2 regions of the Rhodoferax sp. PAMC 29310 genome follow, and region 2 is predicted to be linked to the other one. Evidence: predicted binding sites of a transcription regulator. Region 2 holds the regulator's gene; the other holds the start of a gene.
The links. The regulator HrcA, encoded in region 2, represses chaperone genes, less so after heat shock. The targets are predictions, from matches to a motif close to TTAGCACTCNNNNNNNNNGAGTGCTAA.
Positions count from the first base shown of each region.

Region 1: groES (co-chaperone GroES) is a predicted target of HrcA. The motif match lies at 4,590-4,616, and genes of this name have one in related genera.

Region 1 is NZ_CP072852.1:4,209,780-4,216,781, forward strand. Features, by position in the region: gene pgi (glucose-6-phosphate isomerase) at 1-177, shown strand, start outside; gene J8G15_RS19500 (HAD family phosphatase) at 186-827, shown strand; gene J8G15_RS19505 (alpha/beta hydrolase) at 813-1,775, opposite strand; gene J8G15_RS19510 (hypothetical protein) at 1,774-2,277, shown strand; gene groL (chaperonin GroEL) at 2,454-4,109, opposite strand; gene groES (co-chaperone GroES) at 4,193-4,483, opposite strand; gene dctP (TRAP transporter substrate-binding protein DctP) at 5,037-6,056, opposite strand; gene J8G15_RS19530 (TRAP transporter small permease) at 6,447-7,002, shown strand, end outside.
Region 2 is NZ_CP072852.1:2,283,050-2,290,051, forward strand. Features, by position in the region: gene J8G15_RS10400 (bifunctional (p)ppGpp synthetase/guanosine-3',5'-bis(diphosphate) 3'-pyrophosphohydrolase) at 1-673, shown strand, start outside; gene greB (transcription elongation factor GreB) at 688-1,239, opposite strand; tRNA gene J8G15_RS10410 (tRNA-Arg) at 1,391-1,467, opposite strand; tRNA gene J8G15_RS10415 (tRNA-Ile) at 1,494-1,570, opposite strand; gene hrcA (heat-inducible transcriptional repressor HrcA) at 1,594-2,598, opposite strand; gene J8G15_RS10425 (NAD kinase) at 2,627-3,529, shown strand; gene recN (DNA repair protein RecN) at 3,526-5,175, shown strand; gene rapZ (RNase adapter RapZ) at 5,180-6,094, shown strand; gene mutY (A/G-specific adenine glycosylase) at 6,081-7,002, opposite strand, start outside.

The DNA of each region.
Region 1 (7,002 bases), 1.9 Mb from region 2:
TTACAGGAGCATCGCGTGTTTGTGAGCGGCGCCTTGTGGGGCATCAATAGCTTTGACCAGTGGGGCGTGGAGTTGGGCAAAGTGCTGGCCAAAGAGGTAGAGGCACGCTTGCTCAGCGGTGATGTGAGCGGGGTGGACGGCTCCACCAGCGGTTTGCTGCAACGCCTGCGTGCGTGAGATTGCCGGTGAACCTCGTCTTTGACTTGGGGGCGGTGTTGGTGCAATGGCGGCCGCAAGACCTGCTGCGCCAGCACTTTCCCAACGAGGCCGGTTCACCCGAGCAGGCCAAGGCCTTGGCGGGTGACTTCTTTCACCACGCCGATTGGATGAGCTTTGACCGTGGCACCTTGCCCATGGACACCGTGATTGCCCGCACCGGCCAGCGCTTGGGTTTGCCCGGCCCGGCCGTGGCATCCCTCGTGACGGGTATTGGCGACTATTTGACCCCCTTGCCCGACACGGTGGCACTGCTGTCCAAACTGCGGGCACGGCGTGAGCGGGAAAACAGCATTCGCCTGTATTACCTGTCCAATATGCCCCAGCCCTACGCCCGCACGCTGGAGCAACGTCATGTCTTCTTTCAGTGGTTTGACGGCGGTGTGTTCTCGGGCGATGTGAATCACATCAAGCCCGAACCTGCGATCTACGAACTGCTGGAATCCCGCTACGCCTTGCAGCCCGAGCACACGGTGTTCATTGACGACTTGGCACCAAACATCACTGCCGCCCAAGCGCGGGGCTGGCACGGCATCCAATTTGAATCAGCGCCGCAGGTGCAGGCTGAGTTGGATGCGTGGATGGCAGTGACGCTGTTAAGGTCCGGTTAGCCACTGCGCCTTGAAGCGCGCCAAAGCAGCCTGGTAGGCCGCTTCGTCCACTTCTTGCAGGTCGCTGTGGTGGCCGCCCTCAATCACCACCCATTGCTTCGGCGCTTGGGCAGCGTCAAACAGCCGCTTTCCAAGCAACAAGGGAATGGTGCTGTCCAAGTTGCCGTGCAGCATCAGCAGCGGCGCATTCACGCGGGCGATTTTGTTGATGGACGCAAATCGCTCGTCGTTCAAACTGACCAGCACCCGCGCCAGAAAACCAGCCTCGGACGCCACCTCGGTGAAACTGGTGAAGGCCGATTCCAGAACCAAGCCGCCATAGTCCGCGCGCCCCTCCAGCCGGCTGGCCAAGTCCACGGCGACCCCGCTGCCCATCGAGTGGCCGTAAATTACCCGCTGGCTGAATGTGGGAGCGCGGCGCTTCAACTCACCCCAAGCCAAGTCTGCGTCCTGAACAATGCTGCGCTCTGACGGCGTGATGGGCGTGCTGAGGCCCCAACCCCGGTAATCCACCGCCAGCACGGCGAAACCTGCCGCGCGAAGCGCGTTGATTTTGTGAATGTTGTCAAAGAGGTTGCGAAAGGTGCCGTGCAGGTAGAGCAGGGTGGGCGCAAGAGGGTCGGCATGCGGCAGCCACCAGACCTCAATACGTTGCGCTTGGTTTGCCTCAGTCGTCGACGGTGTGGTGGACAGGTTGGCCTGAGGTGCTGGCAAGAAGTAGCGCTCGTCACCGGCGCGCAGGCCCGGGAAGTCAGCTGGCATACCGGTGGTCGGTCGGTAGATAATCTGGCGTTGGCGGGTGTCCAACCAGGCGCAACCAGAGGTCGCCAGCAGTGACATGAGCAACATCACTCGCAAGAGGCGTGACAGGGCCTTGACGGGCATCAAGAGCGCTGCCGTTACACTGCGAACGCTCTGACTTCCCCAATTGACCTTGTTGTTACCCATGAAAAAATTGATTCCTCTCGTGTGTGGCCTGATTGTGGCCCACCTGGCTGCACCGGCGATGGCTGAGGAAAGCTTTCTCAGCGGCTTGACTCAGGACAAAACGCTGCGTTTTCAGTTCAGCCCCTACACCTACCACTACACGCAAGATGACGCGCACAGCGACGTGGTCCTGGTTGGTCTGGAACGTGAACACAAGGACGGCAAACTGGACGGCGTGGTGCTGTTTTCCAATTCGTTTGGTCAGCCCTCTATTTATGTCTATCCTTGGGGAGGTACTTATCGGGAGATCATGGGCGTCTCTAAACTCTCCTTCAAATGGACGGCTGGGTTGATGTACGGCTACACCGGGCAATACAAAGACAAAGTGCCATTGAATGTTGTTGGTTTCAACCCGGTGGTCATTCCGGCTCTGGCCTATGATTTTTCGTCCGGCTGGTCGGCGCAGTTGAACCTGTTGGGCAACGCGGCCATGCAGTTCCAGATCAGTAAACAGATCAACTGATCGACTTGTTTTTGGTCCGATTTTAAGGCTCTGGCCCTTGTCAAGTAAGCGCAAGTCGCTATTAAAAAGATAGTTAAATAAAAACCCCGCAAGGTTTGCACCTTGCGGGGTTTTTTGTGGTCGGGCAACGCTGGACTTCCCGAAGGTCAGCCAGCGTCACCGGGAGCCAGGGGCAATTACATGCCCATGCCGCCCATACCACCCATGCCGCCCATGCCACCCATGTCGCCGCCGCCCATGCCGCCGGCTTCGTCTTTTGGAGACTCAGAGATCATGCACTCGGTGGTCAACATCAGTGAAGCCACAGACGCTGCGTTTTGCAGAGCAGTGCGGGTCACTTTGGTTGGGTCCAAAATACCCATTTCGATCATGTCGCCGTAGGTGTCGTTAGCAGCGTTGAAGCCGTAGTTGCCTTTACCAGCCAACACCGCGTTCACCACCACAGAGGCTTCGCCGCCGGCGTTGTACACGATCTCGCGCAGAGGCGCTTCGATGGCTTTCAGCACCAAAGCAATACCGTGGTCCTGGTCAGCGTTGTCGCCTTTGATGACGCCAGCAGTTTGCTTGGCGCGCAGCAGTGCAACACCGCCACCAGCCACAATACCTTCTTCCACAGCAGCGCGGGTAGCGTGCAGGGCGTCTTCAACGCGAGCTTTCTTCTCTTTCATTTCGACTTCGGTGGCAGCGCCAACCTTGATCACGGCAACACCGCCAGCCAACTTGGCCACGCGCTCTTGCAGTTTTTCACGGTCGTAGTCAGAAGTCGCTTCTTCGATCTGAACGCGAACTTGCTTCACGCGGGCTTCGATGTCAGCAGCAGCGCCAGCGCCGTCGATGATGATGGTGTTTTCTTTGCCCACTTCGATGCGCTTGGCGGAGCCGAGGTCAGCCAAAGTCACTTTTTCCAGTGACATGCCAACTTCTTCAGCGATCACTTTGCCGCCGGTCAGGATGGCGATGTCTTCCAACATGGCCTTGCGACGGTCACCAAAGCCAGGCGCCTTGACAGCCACAACCTTCAGGATGCCACGGATGGTGTTCACCACCAAAGTTGCCAGGGCTTCGCCATCGACATCTTCAGCAATGATCAGCAATGGACGGCCAGACTTGGCGACTTGTTCCAGGGTTGGCAGCAGGTCACGAATGTTGCTGATTTTCTTGTCGTACAACAGCACGAAAGGGTTGTCCAGCAAAGCGGACTGCTTCTCTGGGCTGTTGATGAAGTAAGGAGACAGGTAACCGCGGTCAAACTGCATGCCTTCAACCACGTCCAGCTCGGAGTCCAGGGACTTGCCGTCTTCAACCGTGATCACGCCTTCTTTGCCCACTTTGTCCATCGCATCAGCAATAATCTTGCCAATGGTTTCGTCAGAGTTGGCAGAGATCGAGCCAACTTGAGCGATTTCTTTGGAAGTAGTAGTGGCTTTGGAAGCTTTCTTCAACTCGGCGATCAAGACAGTCACTGCCTTGTCGATACCGCGCTTCAGGTCCATCGGGTTCATGCCGGCGGCCACGTACTTCATGCCTTCGCGCACGATGGACTGAGCCAGAACGGTAGCAGTTGTCGTGCCGTCACCAGCGATGTCAGACGTCTTGGAAGCGACTTCCTTGACCATCTGCGCACCCATGTTTTGCAGCTTGTCTTTGAGTTCGATTTCTTTGGCAACGGACACACCGTCTTTGGTCACGGTAGGGGCGCCGAAAGAGCGCTCCAGAACCACGTTACGACCTTTAGGGCCCAGTGTCACTTTGACCGCGTTGGCCAAAATGTTCACACCTTCAACCATGCGTGCGCGGGCTTCGCCGCCGAAAATTACGTCTTTTGATGCCATGTTATGACTCCAGATTTAAGTGAAATATGCTGCTAGCCCACACGAAATGTGCACAGCCAGCTATGAATTTAATAGTGAGAAAATTACTTCTCGACAACCGCAAACAGGTCGTCTTCTTTCATGACAAGCAACTCATCGCCGTCAACTTTGACGGTTTGGCCGCTGTACTTGCCGAACAGAACACGGTCACCGACCTTGACGTTCATGGCCAACAACTCGCCTTTGTCGTTTTTCTTGCCAGGGCCCACGGCCAGCACTTCGCCTTGATCAGGCTTTTCAGCAGCACTGTCAGGAATCACGATGCCGGAGGCAGTTTTTGTTTCGTTTTCGACGCGTTTAACAATCACGCGGTCTGCGAGAGGGCGAAGTTTCATGGGGGCTCCTTGAGTTCAAAAACAGGGTTAAACAATCAAAAACCAACTCCTGTGAGTTGGTTTCTGTATTCGCTGGAGGAGTGAGTTCACCAAGCCGGAAGGCCTGTTAGCACTCAACTCCTACGAGTGCTAATGATAAGGGCATTTTTAGATCTTTCAAGAGGACAGGGGGAAAACTGCGGCGGAACGCCACTGAACTTTCTGTCGGGTTTCAGCTAACTCTGTACTTTTCTCAATGACTCTGTACTGGCGTAGCGCGACGGCCCCGTCCTGTTGGCGACACCAACCCATCCTCAATTGCCATCGCCCCAATGAAGGCAGGGTTTTTCAATTGGATTTGCCAGACGTTGAAGTCACCGTCTGTAACTCTTAAGCGATCGGCTGGCCCGGATCCTCCGCGGTGCCGAAGTCTTCAGCGCATACAAGCGGCCACCGCCAACCTGAATGCTCAGGTTTTGCTGTTCAGTAACGTGAAAATACCCCAGCAGACGAAGTCCAGTGGGGTATTGACGGGTTGACCGAATTGAGTCGGTCCCCAAATTAGCCAACAAGGCTATTTTTGTGCCGCAATCTCGGCTTTTAACTGGTCCAGGATTTCACCAGTTCGGCCCCCGGCCATTTTCACCAATGTGGCAGACAGCGATTCGGTGCGCTTACGAAACACGTCGCTTTCGGCTTCGGTCAGTTTGATGACTTTCAGCTTTGGGTTGTCCTTCATCATCTTGATGACAGACGCTGCGTTTTTTTCCTTTTCTTTGGCGATGATGAACGTCTGCAACTTGTTGCGAATCTCGCCAAGCATGGTCTTGTTCTCGGCTGACAAGCTGTTCCAGAAATCTGCATTGGCAACGACGGTCGTGGTGTATTCGACATCGCCAGAATAGATCAAATAGCTGGTTACTTCATGAAATTTGGCGCTCTCGATGAAGAAGGCTGGATTCGTCTGAGCTTGGATAACATTCATTTGCAGGCCGCTATAGATTTCACCCCAAGGCAGAGCGACGGGGTTTGCACCATAGAGCTTGAATTGCTCAATCAATAGGGGCGAAGTCATGACACGAAATTTCACATCACCTAAATCTGCAGGTGTACGCACGGGCTTTTGGGTGGTCCAAACCATCTCACCTTCGGGGTAGATCGTGAACAACTTAAGCCCTTTGCTTGTGAAGTCCTTTGCCAAAGAGCCGTACAGCGCTTTGCTGTTGGACAGAATGTTGGCCTTCGCAACCGGGTCCTTTGGCAAAAGAAACGGCAGGCTAAGGATCTGAACCTCTGGCACAAAGGTGCCCAGGTGACCAGGTGATGCGTTTGAAAACTGAATTGCTCCGGAGGCAGTGAGTTCGGTAATGTCATTCTCATTGCCAAGTTGACCGTAGGTGTAAATCACGACCTCGATCTTCCCCTTCGTACCCGCTTCAACCAAGCGTTTGAACTCCTGTGCATACAGCGTTTGTACGTCCCCTGGAGACTCCTCCACAGCAAATTTCCATTGCTCGGCGTTGGCTGCGGATATTGCAGCGATACCAAAGATGGCACCACATGCAAGGTTCTTCAGTAACTTTTTAACGGTCATGGTAGTAGTCTCCTTCAATAAATGAACGGGGGTCGGTCACCTGCGACCGGCTCGCTGAGTAACTCGGAATTAATACTACTGTCGCGATTGGCCGATTGGATTGCACTAGAACACTGAGGAGAAATGTCGTTGAATCGCTGTGCGAAATGAATCAGGCAGAAATTTCACATGCCGCACTCATTGGACCTGCTTGACCGCGAGGGATAGATGTATGTACATCGCTACTGGCAGCGCTGCGGTCATTGCTGCGGAAAAAGCCATCGGGCCGCAGATGCGACTTCATCACTTGATATGAGGCATTCAGATCAGATGGTTGGATTGCACTAGAGCAATGATGGTCGTTTGCCACGCGGACTAGACTGCCAGCGATCATGCAGCAAAAGATGCGTGATGGCCTGCGAGACCGGAAGTTCACTAGTTGATGGAGAAATACTCATGGATACTGCGTCAGAAGGTAGCGCGATGCTTCGCGTTTTGCGGCAGGTCAATCATGGACTTGCCGCACTCGAAAGACAGCTTCTTTCTTGGGCCATCATTGTGATGGCCGTGAACACGTTAGCTAACGTAGTCGCCCGAGTGGTGTTTAGCAGCAGCATTTTCTTTTCAGAAGAACTTAATCAATTTTTGATTGTGCTGGTGACGTTTGTAGGAACCAGCGCGGCGGCGCGCCAGGGGCGGCACATCCGCATGTCTGCACTAACCGACCTATTGCCTGTTAAGCAGCGTCGACTGATGTTCGCGTTCATTCAGTTAAGCACCGCGATCGTCGTTGGTGCTCTGGCATGGTACGCCGTCAGCTACATATTTCGCATTCAAGCCTCGGGCCGGGTCACGCCAGCTCTGCAATTTCCGGTGTGGAGCACCTTGTTATGGCTACCGCTAGGTCTGGCCCTTGCCGCCTTGCAGTTCCTGTTGGCGGCGATTGCCAATTTGCGCAGCACTGACG
Region 2 (7,002 bases):
GCCGGACGAGTCTCCAGAATATGCAGGGATTTGGGACCGGCTTCTCCGGTTTAGCGGCAACAAGACTCGTGCCGAGCTATTAACGGATATTGGGCTGGGAAAACGAATCGCAGGCATCGTCGCCAAACGACTACTAACCTTGCTGGCCGACAACGGAGAGCGCCCAGATGCCCTGTTGCTAAGTCGCGAACGCTTTACAGCACACGACTCAATTTCCCAAGGCAGCGTTGTGCTCGATGGAAGTGAAAGTGCATCGGTTCAGTTTGCGCGCTGCTGTCGGCCGATTCCCGGGGACAGCATCGTCGGCTATCTGGGTCGTGGAGAAGGTCTGATGGTGCACGCCCATGACTGCAGTGTCGCAAGAAAACTGCTTCACAAAGACAGTGAAAGGTTCATCGGCGTGGAGTGGTCAGATGAGCCGATGCGTGCATTCGAGACAGGCGTGAGAGTCACGGTGATCAACGGCAAAGGCGTGTTGGCCCGAGTCGCCGCCGCAGTCGCCGCATCCGAGGCAGACATCACGCACATCACCATGGAAGACGAGTCAACCCATGAAGCTTCTGACTTGCGCTTTGTAATCTCTGTTCACAATCTGGCCCAGTTGGAGGTGGCGCTTCGCAACCTCAGGCGCACACCCTCAGTCCTCAAGGCACAACGGGCGAAAATTACCTAGCTGGTGACTGAATCTCAGGAAGAGGGGTAGTCAACGCTGACGACCTCGATTTCAACAACGCCAACAGGGGTGACAAGTTGAAGCACGTCACCTTGCCGATTTTTCAACAGCGTTCTGGCAATTGGGGAGACCCAACTGACCTGTCCTTGAGCACTATCAGCTTCATCAATCCCCAAAATGGTAACAGTCCGCTCGAGTTCATCACCCTGAAGGTAGGTCACTGTGGCACCAAAAAATATTTGCTCAGCCCCGTAATGAAGTGCCGGGTTGATCACCTCCATGACCTCCAGGCGTTTGGTCAGGAATCGAATTCGCCGGTCAATTTCACGCAGTCGCTTTTTCCCGTAGATATAGTCACCATTTTCTGAGCGATCTCCATTGCTGGCAGCCCAGTAGACAGCCTCCACCACACGGGGGCGCTGGTTGTCGATGAGGTCAAGCAACTCCACCCGAATACGGGCGTGGCCTGTTGGCGTGATGTAATTTTTGGCGCCAGCGGGAATGGCAGGTAGGCGCAGCTCATCGTCTTCGTCGCCGTCGCGCTCCTTTGTGAATGATTTATTCATTCTCGTATTGTCTTTGGAGTTCAAGAAACGGCACAAACCATTTTTTTTGCTCCCAGAAGCGCAAATGAAAGCAGTTGCTCGTCGCTGAGATCAATCCAGGAAGGACAAAAGAAAAAGGGTCTGCATTTTTCAATGCAGACCCTTGTCTTTTTGGTGCGGCTGGCAGGAATTGAACCCACGACCCCTTGGTTCGTAGCCAAGTACTCTATCCAACTGAGCTACAGCCGCCTAGAAATAAATTATAACACTGAATTTGGTAGGGCGTGAGTGACTTGAACACTCGACCAAAGGATTATGAGTCCTCTGCTCTAACCAACTGAGCTAACGCCCCAACCGAGGTTTGATTGTAATGGCCTATTTGTGGTGGCTCAGCGCATTGCTAACCAATTTTGAGGTGATGTCCACAATTTGAATCATTCGGTCATACGCCATGCGGGTTGGCCCAATCACGCCCAGCGTGCCCACGACTCGGCCATCAACTTCGTAAGGTGAACTGACAATGGACAGATCTTCAAATGGAACGACCTGACTCTCGCCTCCAATGAAAATACGAACGCCTTCCGCTTGGCCCGCCACTTCCAGCAATCGCATCAATTGAGCTTTTTGCTCAAAAAGCTCAAACGCACGCCGAAGATGCCCCATGTCATGAGAAAAATCTGTCACCGACAACAAATTCCTCTCACCCGAGATCACAACGTCGTCTTGGGTATCCGAAATAGCTTCTGAACTCACCGCAACGGCAGCCTGCATCAAGCTGGCAATTTCCGAGCGAAGCGACTCAACTTCATTCTTCAATCGCTCCCGCACCTGCTCGATGGCGAGCCCAACATAGTTGGTATTCAAATAGTTGGCGGCCTCTACCAACTGAGACTGCGAATAATCGACCGCCGTAAAAATGACTCGGTTTTGAACATCACCCTCCGGGGACACGATGATGACCAGCATTCGACGCTCGGACAGCCTTAAGAACTCAATATGCCGAAAAACCGACGAGCGCCGAGGGGCGACAACCACCCCCACAAACTGGGAGAGACTTGATAGCAAGTTGGCCGCGTTTGACAACACTTTTTGCGGCTGATCGGGCGCCAAGCTGTGCAGTCCGTATTGACCTTGCTTGACCGTTAACATCGTATCGACGAATAACCGATATCCACGTGCAGTTGGAATGCGCCCCGCTGACGTATGGGGGCTGACGATTAGCCCGAGCTCCTCAAGGTCGGACATGACATTGCGGATGGTGGCTGGGGACAACTCCAAGCCAGACGCCTTGGACAGCGTGCGTGATCCCACCGGCTGGCCATCGGCAATATAGCGCTCAACCAGCGCTTTCAACAACAACTTGGCACGGTCATCCAGCATGAAGTCATTTTAGTGATGTAATTTGATGATGAACTCGAATTTCAGGCAAGTTGCCCTAATCGGCAAATACCAAACGTTATCGTCTGGTGCTACCGGGGCTTCGTCTCGCCAAGCACTGGAAGATATTGCACACTTCCTGCATTCCAAAGGCTGCGAGGTCGTGTTCGAACACGACACCGCCCGCAATATGGGCATCTCTGGTTACCCCACAATGAGTGTGGCGACCATTGGCACCCAATGTGATTTGGGTCTGGTTGTGGGTGGCGACGGCACGATGTTGGCCATTGGACGCCAGCTGGCCTGTTTTGGCGTCCCCCTCATTGGGGTGAATCAAGGACGCCTTGGGTTCATCACAGATATTCGGTTTGATGGCTTTGCAGCGACTCTAGGTCCCATGCTTCAGGGAGAGTTTGAGGAAGAGCATCGAAGCTTGATTCATGGCAAGGTCGTCCGAGATGGACACAGTGTTTTTGACGCACTGGCGATGAATGACGTTGTAATCAATCGTGGCGCCACATCGGGCATGGTTGAGTTGCGCGTTGAGGTGGATGGCCATTTTGTTGCCAATCAGCGAGCGGACGGACTCATCATCGCCACGCCGACGGGATCCACGGCTTACTCACTATCAGCCGGCGGCCCGTTGCTACACCCGTCCATCCCTGGTTGGGTGCTTGCCCCCATAGCGCCGCACACGCTGTCGAATCGCCCTATCGTTATTTCAAATGCCACAGAAATTGCGATAGAAATGGTAGCTGGTCGTGATGCTGGCGCAAGCTTTGACATGCAGTCCATCGCATCATTGATGCAAGGTGACCGTATTGTGATCAAGCGGTCGGAGCATTCTGTTCGCTTTCTTCACCCGAAGGGTTGGTCGTACTTTGACACCTTGCGTCAAAAACTGCATTGGAATGAAGGAGTGACTGCACCGTGAGCTTGCGACGTATTGTTCTGCGTGATTTCGTCATTGTTAACGAACTTGATCTGGACCTGGATACCGGATTCACGGTGCTGACCGGGGAAACGGGCGCTGGAAAATCGATCCTCATCGATGCACTGCAACTGGTCACCGGTGGCAGGGCGGATATCGGCGTCATTCGCGAGGGCACTAACCGAGCCGATGTAAGCGCTGAGTTCGACGTCAATTCGACCACGGTGACATGGCTTGCACAATTTGGCTTTGAGTCCGCCGGCGTATTGCTGCTGCGCCGCACCGTCGACAGTCAAGGCAAAAGTCGGGCATGGATTAATGGCAGCCCAGCGACAGCGACCCAGTTACGTGAAATTGGCCAACAGTTGCTGGACATTCATGGTCAACACGCCTGGCAAAGCCTGACTGAGCCGGAGTCAATTCGCGCGCTCTTGGACGCATACGGGCAGATAACCACATCGGATCTTGTTAATTTGTGGCACAAATGGCGCCTCGCCCAAGGACAGCTTTCACAAGCTACTGCGGCTCAGGACTCTATGCAAATTGAGCGAGAGCGGCTGATGTGGCAGATTGGCGAGCTCAGCAAGCTGGCACCTCAGCCACAGGAGTGGGAATCCCTGAACACTGAGCACGCTCGACTTTCCAATGCGCAAACGCTGATTGACGCGGCTCAATCAGCCAGCCAAGCGCTGGACGACGACGACAGCAGCGCACTTCAACGCCTGCACCTCGCCCACCAACAACTTCAGCAGCAAGAACATCTGGAGCCAATTTACAAAGATCTTGCATCCCTCTTGGAGTCAGCACTGGCACAGGTTGAGGACACCGTTCACTCACTGCGTGGTTATTTGCGAAATGTTGACTTGGACCCGGATCGACTGAGCGCCCTGGACGAACGAATTGCGCTCTGGGTTTCATTGGCAAGGCGCTATAAGCGGGCGCCAGCAGAACTTCCAGACCTTCAATTGTCTTGGTCAAAAGCCCTTCAAGATCTGGATGAAGCCACCAATCTTTCTGTTCTTCAAAAGGCTGAATCGACTGCAAGCTCCGCTTTTGTCACTGAGGCTAACCGGGTTTCCAAGGCCCGCCACAAAGCGGCGCCACGACTCGCTCGCGCCGTGAGCAATGCCATGCAAGACTTAGGCATGCAAGGCGGGCAGTTTGAGGTCAAATTGCAAAACACTGCACAACCGATGGCAAGTGGGCTTGATGAAGTCAGTTTTCTTGTCGCAGGTCACGCCGGTAGTACGCCAAAACCCGTGAACAAGGTCGCGTCAGGGGGAGAGTTGTCGCGAATCGCGCTAGCAATTGCCGTGACAACCAGCCAACTCGGCACCGCCCAAACTCTTATTTTTGATGAAGTTGATGCCGGCATTGGCGGCGCCGTCGCAGAGACTGTAGGTCGCCTGATGAAGCAGTTGGGAGTTGATCGACAAGTATTGGCCGTTACGCATCTTCCGCAGGTTGCAGCATGCGCAGATCACCATTGGCTGGTATCCAAACGCCTGCAGGGCGAGTCGACCCTGAGTTTTGTCTCTGAGGTCACAGGTGAAGTTCGTGTTGCCGAGGTTGCACGCATGCTGGGAGGTGAGCGACTGTCTGGCACCTCTCAAGCCCATGCAAGAGAAATGCTGCAATTGAGACCGTAACGCCATGCCCCAAATCGAACAGCAGCTAGAAATTGTATTGATCACCGGCATGTCTGGGTCCGGAAAGTCAGTCGCTCTCAACGCCCTGGAGGACGCAGGTTACTTCTGTGTTGACAATCTCCCGCCTGAATTGCTTCTTTCGCTGATTGAACTGGAGAGAGAGCAAAAAACCAGCCGCGTCGCCATTGCGATGGATGTCCGGACCGCCACGTCCCTGCCCATCCTGCCCGAACAACTGGCAGCACTGAGAAAACAGGGTATATCAGTCAAACTTGTATTCTTGGATGCAACGACGGGGACGTTGGTCAGACGGTATTCAGAGACCCGTCGAAAACATCCTCTGTCTCATATGGCGCAGGACCCATCTTCACCAGATATGCGTCGTGTCCTTGTGGATGCCATCGAACTAGAGCGTGAACTTCTCTCTGAAATTCGAGAAAACTCCCACTTGATTGACACCAGCTTCAGTCGACCTGCGCAACTTCAACGAGACATCAAGTCCTTTGTCAATTCCCCAGCGGGTCAATTGACGCTGATCTTCAAGTCATTTGCGTTCAAGCACGGCGCCCCTGGCGATGCTGACTACCTCTTTGACGTCCGCATGCTTCCCAATCCCCATTACGAGCCGGAACTTCGTCATCTCACAGGGATTGATGCGCCAGTCGCAGAGTATTTGAATGCTCAGCCGCCGGTGCTGCAAATGCTGGATCACATTCAAACCTTCCTGAATCACTGGCTGGACGCACTCGCCAACGACCATCGAAGTTATGTCACCGTGGCCATTGGCTGCACAGGTGGCCAGCATCGCTCTGTTTTTTTGGTTGAGCGCCTCGTCGTCTTGTACGAAGGCAAATGGGCAACTCTCAAACGCCACCGTGAACTCGACGCCCTCACAGGGGAGCCGATCAAACGGTTGTGAGGAGTCGACGAATGGGAGCTGGCAAGCCTAGGCGAGGCCATTCATCAGGCCCAAACCACCCTCCTTCGGCAATCTCTACCAAGTCAGTTGAAGTGACCAGCGACACAGGGTGCAAATAGAGATCTTTGTGGGTCAAAACGTGGGTAAATACAGGGCCATCGATCAACTCGGCACGCACCTCTTGGGGCACAGCCGCTTCCAGTGAAGCCCGATCCGCGTACAGAGGTGCACAGTACAGTCCCGCCCATACACCTGGTGTTGGGCGTTTACTCAAAAGCACAGCGCCATCACTTTTCATGGCAAGCAAAATCCATATTGATTGAGCGCTGCGTTTAATTTTGCGCGTCTTGACGGGATACCTTTCGGGCTCTCCTGTTTTCTCGGCCGCACACAGAGGAGCGACGGGGCACTCGCTGCACTTCGGGTTCTTTGTTGTGCAAACAGTCGCACCCAAATCCATCACGCCTTGGGTGTAGCGCGGCATCGCAGCAAAAAGATCAGTCTTTGGCAGCAGCGACGTTGCCTCGCTCCAAAGCAATTTCTCGTTGGCGGAACGCGCCAAGTCATGAGAAAAGCCAAGCATCCGGGTTAGAACCCGTTTAACGTTTCCATCCAAAATCGCCACGCGATGCCCGTAGCACAGCGAGGCAATTGCCGCGGCGGTTGAGCGGCCAATCCCGGGCAGCGATTCCAACTCATCCGTTGACAGGGGAAAGGTCCCGCCATGAATCGTTTCAACATCAATTGCACATTGGTGCAAGTTTCGAGCGCGGCTGTAATAGCCAAGCCCGCTCCATAAGGCCAAAACATCGTCCTGTGACGCTGCCGCCAGAGCAGATACATTCGGAAATCGGGCCAAGAAACGCGAGAAATAACCCAGAACAGTGACTACTTGGGTTTGCTGAAGC